Niabella yanshanensis: one gene and its partner. The protein of the gene in region 2 interacts with the protein of the main gene of each other region in a pairwise test. Links are inferred from orthologs where the notes say so. Each region holds a gene or a part of one and is shown on either strand. Other genes may lie near its edges.

Evidence for each region.
Region 1: the proteins of eno (region 2) and rpe interact in binary tests that used the Escherichia coli proteins (3 or more experiments, as listed by UniProt). The link is inferred for Niabella yanshanensis from one-to-one orthologs.

The regions. Positions count from the first base shown.
Region 1 is NZ_CP139960.1:4,194,368-4,197,672, reverse strand. What follows is about bases 17-2,991. They hold rpe (ribulose-phosphate 3-epimerase), read right to left. Parts: upstream 1,841-2,991; coding sequence 1,193-1,840; downstream 17-1,192. Other genes in these bases: U0035_RS17435 (IS3 family transposase), read left to right, coding at 2,985-2,991; U0035_RS17440 (transposase), read left to right, coding at 2,581-2,973; U0035_RS17445 (hypothetical protein), read left to right, coding at 1,940-2,398; U0035_RS17455 (DUF5686 and carboxypeptidase regulatory-like domain-containing protein), read left to right, coding at 17-1,168. In the rest of the region: more of U0035_RS17455, read left to right, coding at 1-16; more of U0035_RS17435, read left to right, coding at 2,992-3,305. UniProt on the Escherichia coli protein: Catalyzes the reversible epimerization of D-ribulose 5-phosphate to D-xylulose 5-phosphate.
Region 2 is NZ_CP139960.1:1,068,020-1,071,253, forward strand. Bases 200-3,103 are described here. They hold eno (phosphopyruvate hydratase), read right to left. Parts: upstream 2,345-3,103; coding sequence 1,055-2,344; downstream 200-1,054. Other genes in these bases: U0035_RS03920 (thiamine pyrophosphate-dependent enzyme), read left to right, coding at 200-517; U0035_RS03925 (FtsB family cell division protein), read right to left, coding at 595-981; U0035_RS03935 (carbonic anhydrase), read right to left, coding at 2,642-3,103. Outside these bases: more of U0035_RS03920, read left to right, coding at 1-199; more of U0035_RS03935, read right to left, coding at 3,104-3,234. UniProt on the Escherichia coli protein: Catalyzes the reversible conversion of 2-phosphoglycerate (2-PG) into phosphoenolpyruvate (PEP). It is essential for the degradation of carbohydrates via glycolysis.

The DNA of each region.
Region 1 (3,305 bases), 3.1 Mb from region 2 along the record:
TCAAATATTAAGCTATCATGAAAAAGGCGTGCGTTACAGCTTACCGGCTATAGCATCTACCATCGCTTTTGGCTTTGGAGGATTTAGAACCCAGTTACCTTTTTCTTTTTATAAAACCGACAGCCTTAGACGAACCACCTGGCTTCACACGAATCTTAGCTATGGCTATCTGAATAAAGACATTAACGGGCGCATCCAGCTATCCAGGAGATACAACACTTTTAACCAGGGCAGTTACACCCTTGGAGTGTCGAGGGATTTTGCAGCCATTTTTTCGGGTGATGCCTGGATCAATCAGCTCAAACGCAGCAATTATTACCTCGACAATGCGTTAAGTGCCGGCTGGTCCCGCGAACTGATCAACGGCCTTTACATTAAAACCAGTGCAAGCATGGCTTTACGCAGGAGTCTGGCAGGTTATAAAACTTACAGCTTTGTCGACTCGGCCTTTCAGAAAGTACTTTTAGAACCCACAGGTGCTGCTCCTTCCTTTGACGCTTACAATGCACTCTATGCAGATATAGAGCTTAGTTACACCCCGCTACAGCCTTATATAAGAGAGCCTTTAGAGAAAATTATACTGGAGCCTAATTGGCCTACCTTTTATATGAAATGGAGAAAAGGTATTCCGCGACTATTCGGCAGCCAGGTTAATTTTGATTACAACGAACTAGGCATACGGCAACAATTTAGAATGGGACTAATAGGAAATGCCCAGTATAATATCAAAACCGGCAGCTTTTTGAATACAAAAGACCTGAGACTGGTAGACTATAAATGGCAGCGCAGGGGGGATCCTATTTTATTTATGAACCCGATAGAAGCATTTCAATCCATGGACTCCACTTTCGCCACATTCAAAAGATTTTATGAGGGCCATTATTTTCATGAGTTCAACGGAGCCATCCTTAATAAAATACCTGTATTCAAAAAACTGGGACTGAGGGAGGTTGCCGGTGCAGGATTTTTAATAGCGCCTGAAAGAAGCCTCAGGTATGTGGAAGCCTTCGCGGGAGTTGAACGCATATTCAAGTTACCTTTTCAAAATTTCCAGAAAATAAAACTAGGCGTTTATGCATCCAGCGCGTTTGCCAACCAGTTCCAGGCACCCCTTCAATTTAAAATAGGGATCACCAGCTGGGATACCTTCGGCAATAAATGGAGGTAATTTACAATGAGTACATCGTGGTTGTTACAAAGACTTCAGTTTTTCAACAGCAGCTATGGGGTCTGTAGCCCTGAAAACAGTACTGCCTGCCACCAACACATCGGCTCCTGCGTCAATAATCTCCTTTGCGTTCTCAATTGTTACACCACCATCGATCTCTATCAATACATCCAGGTTACGCTCCCGGATCATTTGCTTGAGTTGCTTAATTTTCTCCAGGGTATATGCTATAAACTTCTGTCCACCAAAACCAGGATTTACGCTCATCAGGTTTACAATACTCACCTCATGCAGAATATCGCTCAATAAAGAAACAGGTGTATGCGGGTTCACAGCTACTCCGGCTTTCATGCCTAATGCTTTGATCTGTGTAATATCCTGGTGCAGCATCGGGCAGGCTTCAATATGAATCGTTAAATGGTCGGCCCCCGCATTCTTGAACTGCTCAGCATAACGTGCCGGCTGCTCAATCATCAAATGCACATCACAGGGTTTATTTACTACCTTTCGAACAAACTCAATCACCATCGGGCCAAAGCTAATATTGGGAACAAACATACCGTCCATTACATCCAGGTGCAACCAATCTGCCGCGCTGTTATTAACCATTTCACACTCTGCCTGTAGTTTTAAAAAATCAGCAGCCAATAAAGAAGGGGCAATTAAAGCCATAGTTTACTATTTAAGTGCTGCAAAGTAAATGTTTTAAGCGTTAAGCCCATAGTAAATCCGTAACAATTGCCTATTTTCGTTCTCACAAATCTCGAAGCTATGCAAACCGGATTACTACATTTACACAGCTTTTTACGCTGGGCCATCGTGCTTTTATTTTTAGTTGCCATTTTCAAAAGTCTTGGCGCGGGCAATAAACCCTTTACCAAAGGCCACGCTACCGCCGGCTTATTATTAATGATTTGTTGCGATGTCAACCTGTTAATCGGATTAGTACAATGGTTTACCGGTACTTTCGGATTGAAGCTTTTTCAACAAATGCCCATGGGGGACATCATGAAAGCCCCTGTTTATCGCTTCTTTGCAGTAGAGCATCTTTTAGGAATGCTTATAGCCATAGCTTTAGTTCATGTAGGCAAATCCTTTGCTAAAAAGAATATTCCCGATGCTACCAAACATCGTAAAACCGTTCTGTTTTACGCCATTGCGTTTATTATCATGCTGGCTTCCATTCCATGGCCATTCAGAGAGGTAGGCCAAGGACGAGGATGGTTTTAGTAGAGGTTATTAGGGGATAGTTAGTAGGGGTTCTGATAAGAGGACAGCGGTTGGTTGACTGTTGACAGTGACTTAAGGTGGTAGGTAAGCTAAAAATAATTAGGGAGTCCTAATCGCATTTTCCATTCTCCTATGTCTTGTCCTGGTATAGGTTGACAGTTTTTATATTAAAAAACTGACAGATGACGAAGATATCCATTAGAGAACAGGTTCGGTATAGTATTAGCTTTAAGCAAAAAGTTGTCAGAGAAGTGGAGAAAGGGTTATCAGTAGAGTCTGTTCGCAGGCGGTATAATATCGGCGGGGGCAGTACTATTCAAAATTGGATCAGACAATTTGGTAAACATCATTTATTAAGTAAAGTGTTAAGAGTGGAGACGCTTGAAGAAAAAGACCGTTTAAAAGAATTGGAAGCTGAAGTAAAAAAGCTGAAGCTGGCCTTGGCAGACAGCATGTTGGAGAAGCAAGCTTTGGAAACACTAATCGACATAGTGGATGAGCATTATGATACAGATGTAAAAAAAAATTTCGCACAGCAGTCATCCGCATGTGTGGGGAGAAAGGGCAAAAAGTAAATCGGCTGTGTTTGTACTTTGGTTACAGCCGTTCGGGTTATTATAAATCGCTGAGAACAATTATTCAATCGGATTTAACAGAGGCTGTAGTGGTAGATTTAGTAGGTTCGGTTCGGCGTTATCAGCCGATGATAGGAGGTAAAAAACTGTATTCGTTATTAAAAGCTGATTTGGCAAAACCGGGCAGTAGAGTTGGTCGCGATAAGTTCTTTGATATACTACGCAAGCAGAAGTTGTTGATAAAAAGAAGAAGGAGGTATGTTACTACAACGGATTCTTATCATCGCTTTCGCAAGTATAACAATAAGGTTAAAGATCAATTACTTACAGGA
Region 2 (3,234 bases):
TAATACGTTACTAAAAAGTAATAGCCCGGCTATTGTTATTGAAAGTCTGAACGGTTATCGTTTAAAAGAAAAGTTGCCTGAAAACCTTAGCGATATTACGATCCCGTTAGGCATTCCGGAGATTCTTAAGGAAGGAACAGATATTACTATAGTAAGTTATGGATCTACGATACGTATTGTACAGCAGGCTATGAAACTGGTGGAACCGCTTGGCGTAAGTTGCGAACTGATAGATGTACAAACGCTATTGCCCTTCGATCTGAATCACATGATTCTCGAATCGTTGAAAAAAACGAATCGCATTTTATTTGTAGATGAAGATGTTCCTGGAGGAGCCGCAGGTTTTATGTTCAATAAAGTAATGGAAGAACAGGGAGGCTACCGATACCTGGACGTAGCACCAAGAACCATTACTGCCAAGGAGCACCGGCCTGCCTATGGAAGTGATGGCGACTATTTCAGCAAACCTAATGCTGAAGAAGTGGCAGCGGCTTTAATTGAAATGATGAAGGAATAATATATTTCCCTGCTTCGATACATTATAAAAGCCAGGCAATTGCCTGGCTTTATCGTTGAGTTTAGTTATCAAACCAATTAGTTCTGAGGAGTTCCAACAGATTTATTCTTGTCTTCTGTCACAAAAATATCCTCGTTTTCCCTTTTCATCAGATACTTCTCCCGTGCGAGTTTTTCAATAATGACCGGGTCATTCTCCAGATCAGTCTTTACTTTTCGTAACTCAGACAGTTCCTGCAAATAGTGCTCCTTACTTTGATTGAGATTTTGCAACTCTTCTCTCCTGCCCATGGTAGTGATGAGATCATTTTTATCCAAAAACAACATCACCCCTAAAAAACCAACTGAAGCAATAAAGTACTTGTTAGTAAGAAAACGCGAAATCCGGTTTAACGCCCGTCTTTTCCTGGGGGCTTTTGGCAAAACCGGTTCCTTTTCTGTTACAAAATCTACAAACTCTTCCATGCAAATATTTGAAGCTTTTGGGGTTCAGGGTCAAAGTTCGTAGTTAAACGCCAAACCTGAGCCTCCAACCAAATTATTTACCAAATTTGATTTTCCCTTTTGGATAGATGGCACTATCACCGAGTAATTCTTCAATTCTGATCAGCTGGTTGTACTTCGCAATCCTGTCGGTACGGCTTGCAGAACCTGTTTTAATTTGCCCACAGTTTAATGCTACCGCTAAATCAGCAATAGTTGTGTCTTCTGTTTCCCCACTACGATGGCTCATGATAGTATTATAACCGTTGTGTTGCGCCAGGGTTACCGCATTAATCGTTTCAGTAATAGTACCAATCTGGTTTACTTTTACCAACAGGCCATTAGCGGTATTTTTATCAATACCTTGTTGCAGACGCTCTACGTTCGTCACAAACAGATCATCGCCTACCAACTGGCATTTGCTGCCGATTGTCTCCGTCAATAATTTCCAACCTTTCCAGTCATCTTCAGCCATACCATCTTCTATGCTCGCGATCGGATATTTTTTAACCCAGCTTTCCCAGTATTTAACCAACTCTTCGCTGGTCATTTCTTTGCCAGAACTTTTATGGAAAACATATTTTTTCTTTTTTGCGTCCCACAGTTCACTGTTAGCAGCATCCATTGCAATAACAATTTGCGAACCTGCTTTGTAACCAGCTGCACCTATTGCATCTAATACGGTTTCAATAGCTTCCTCATTGCTTTGAATATTGGGAGCAAAGCCACCCTCGTCACCCACGTTAGTGCTATATCCTTTTTTCTTTAATACCGATTTTAAGGCGTGGAATATTTCAACACCCCAACGAAGGCCTTCGCTGAAAGTAGTTGCACCCACCGGCATGATCATAAATTCCTGGAAATCGATTTTATTATCAGCATGCGCACCACCATTCAAAATGTTCATCATCGGAATAGGCAATGTTTTTGCGTTGGTACCGCCTATATAACGAAATAGAGGCAGGCCCGCTTCTTCAGCAGCAGCTTTTGCAGCAGCCATACTTACCGCCAACAATGAGTTAGCGCCTAATTTACCTTTGTTAGGTGTACCATCTAATTGAATCATTAACTGGTCAATTCCTGTCTGATCAGCTACATCGTATCCCAATAAAGCAGGAGCAATTACAGTATTTACGTTTTTAACGGCTTTCAAAGTTCCTTTACCCAGGTATTTTTTTTTGTCGCCGTCACGCAACTCAACAGCTTCGTGTATACCGGTGCTGGCTCCACTTGGCACAGCAGCACGCCCTAAAGCGCCTTCGTCTGTAATTACATCCACCTCAATGGTTGGATTACCACGACTGTCTAATATTTGTCTTGCGAAGACTTCTGAAATGTAACTCATGAATTATCTGTTTAAGATGTATTTTATTCAATTTGTGGCGCAATTTAATTAATACTTTGCGTATCTAATACACAAATATTGGAAAAAGTAAATCACAAGTGTGGAAAACCCAGAAAAATTTGCCCCTTATATTGAACGGGTTAACTGCGCCTAATTGTCCGGTAACATTACCAATCCTCCTTACTACAGAAGAGTACAAACACCCGTTTTAAACATCGCCCGCCTGCAAAATCAAAAGGTAGCAACAAAAAAGCACAGCCCGAAGGCTATGCTTTTTAAAATGCGATCTACTTTCAATTAGATATTGTCGTAAACATAAATCGGGTCAATTACGGTTTCACCGGGTTTGATGTTGATGATCTCTTTTAATAAACCATCTTTCAGACCGTATACCCAACCGTGAATTTCCGGTCCCTCCCGTAGTTTCCAGGCCTTTTGGATAATAGAAGTTTTGCACAGCTTTTCAGCCTGCTCTCTTACGTTTAGTTCAACAAGCCGGTCCGCCCTTTCGTTAATGTCTGTAATAGCTTCGAGCTCTCCCCTGTTATGCCTGTACACATCCTTGATCACACGGAGCCACATATTGAGTATCTGGTTAAAATCGTTATTGCCCATTGCAGCTTTAACACCACCACAACCGTAGTGACCGCAAACTATAACATGTTTTACTTTCAGGTGCATTACCGCATACTCTAATACGCTTAGCATATTAACATCGGTATGTACTACCAGGTTGGCTATATTGCGATGCACAAAAATTTCACCAGGGGTTGTGCCGGTAATTTCATTTGCAGGCACCCGGCTGTCGCTACACCCAATCCATAAAAATTCAGGAGTTTGCGTTTCCGCAAGATTTGAAAAAAACGCAGGGTCTACAGACAACTGTTGTG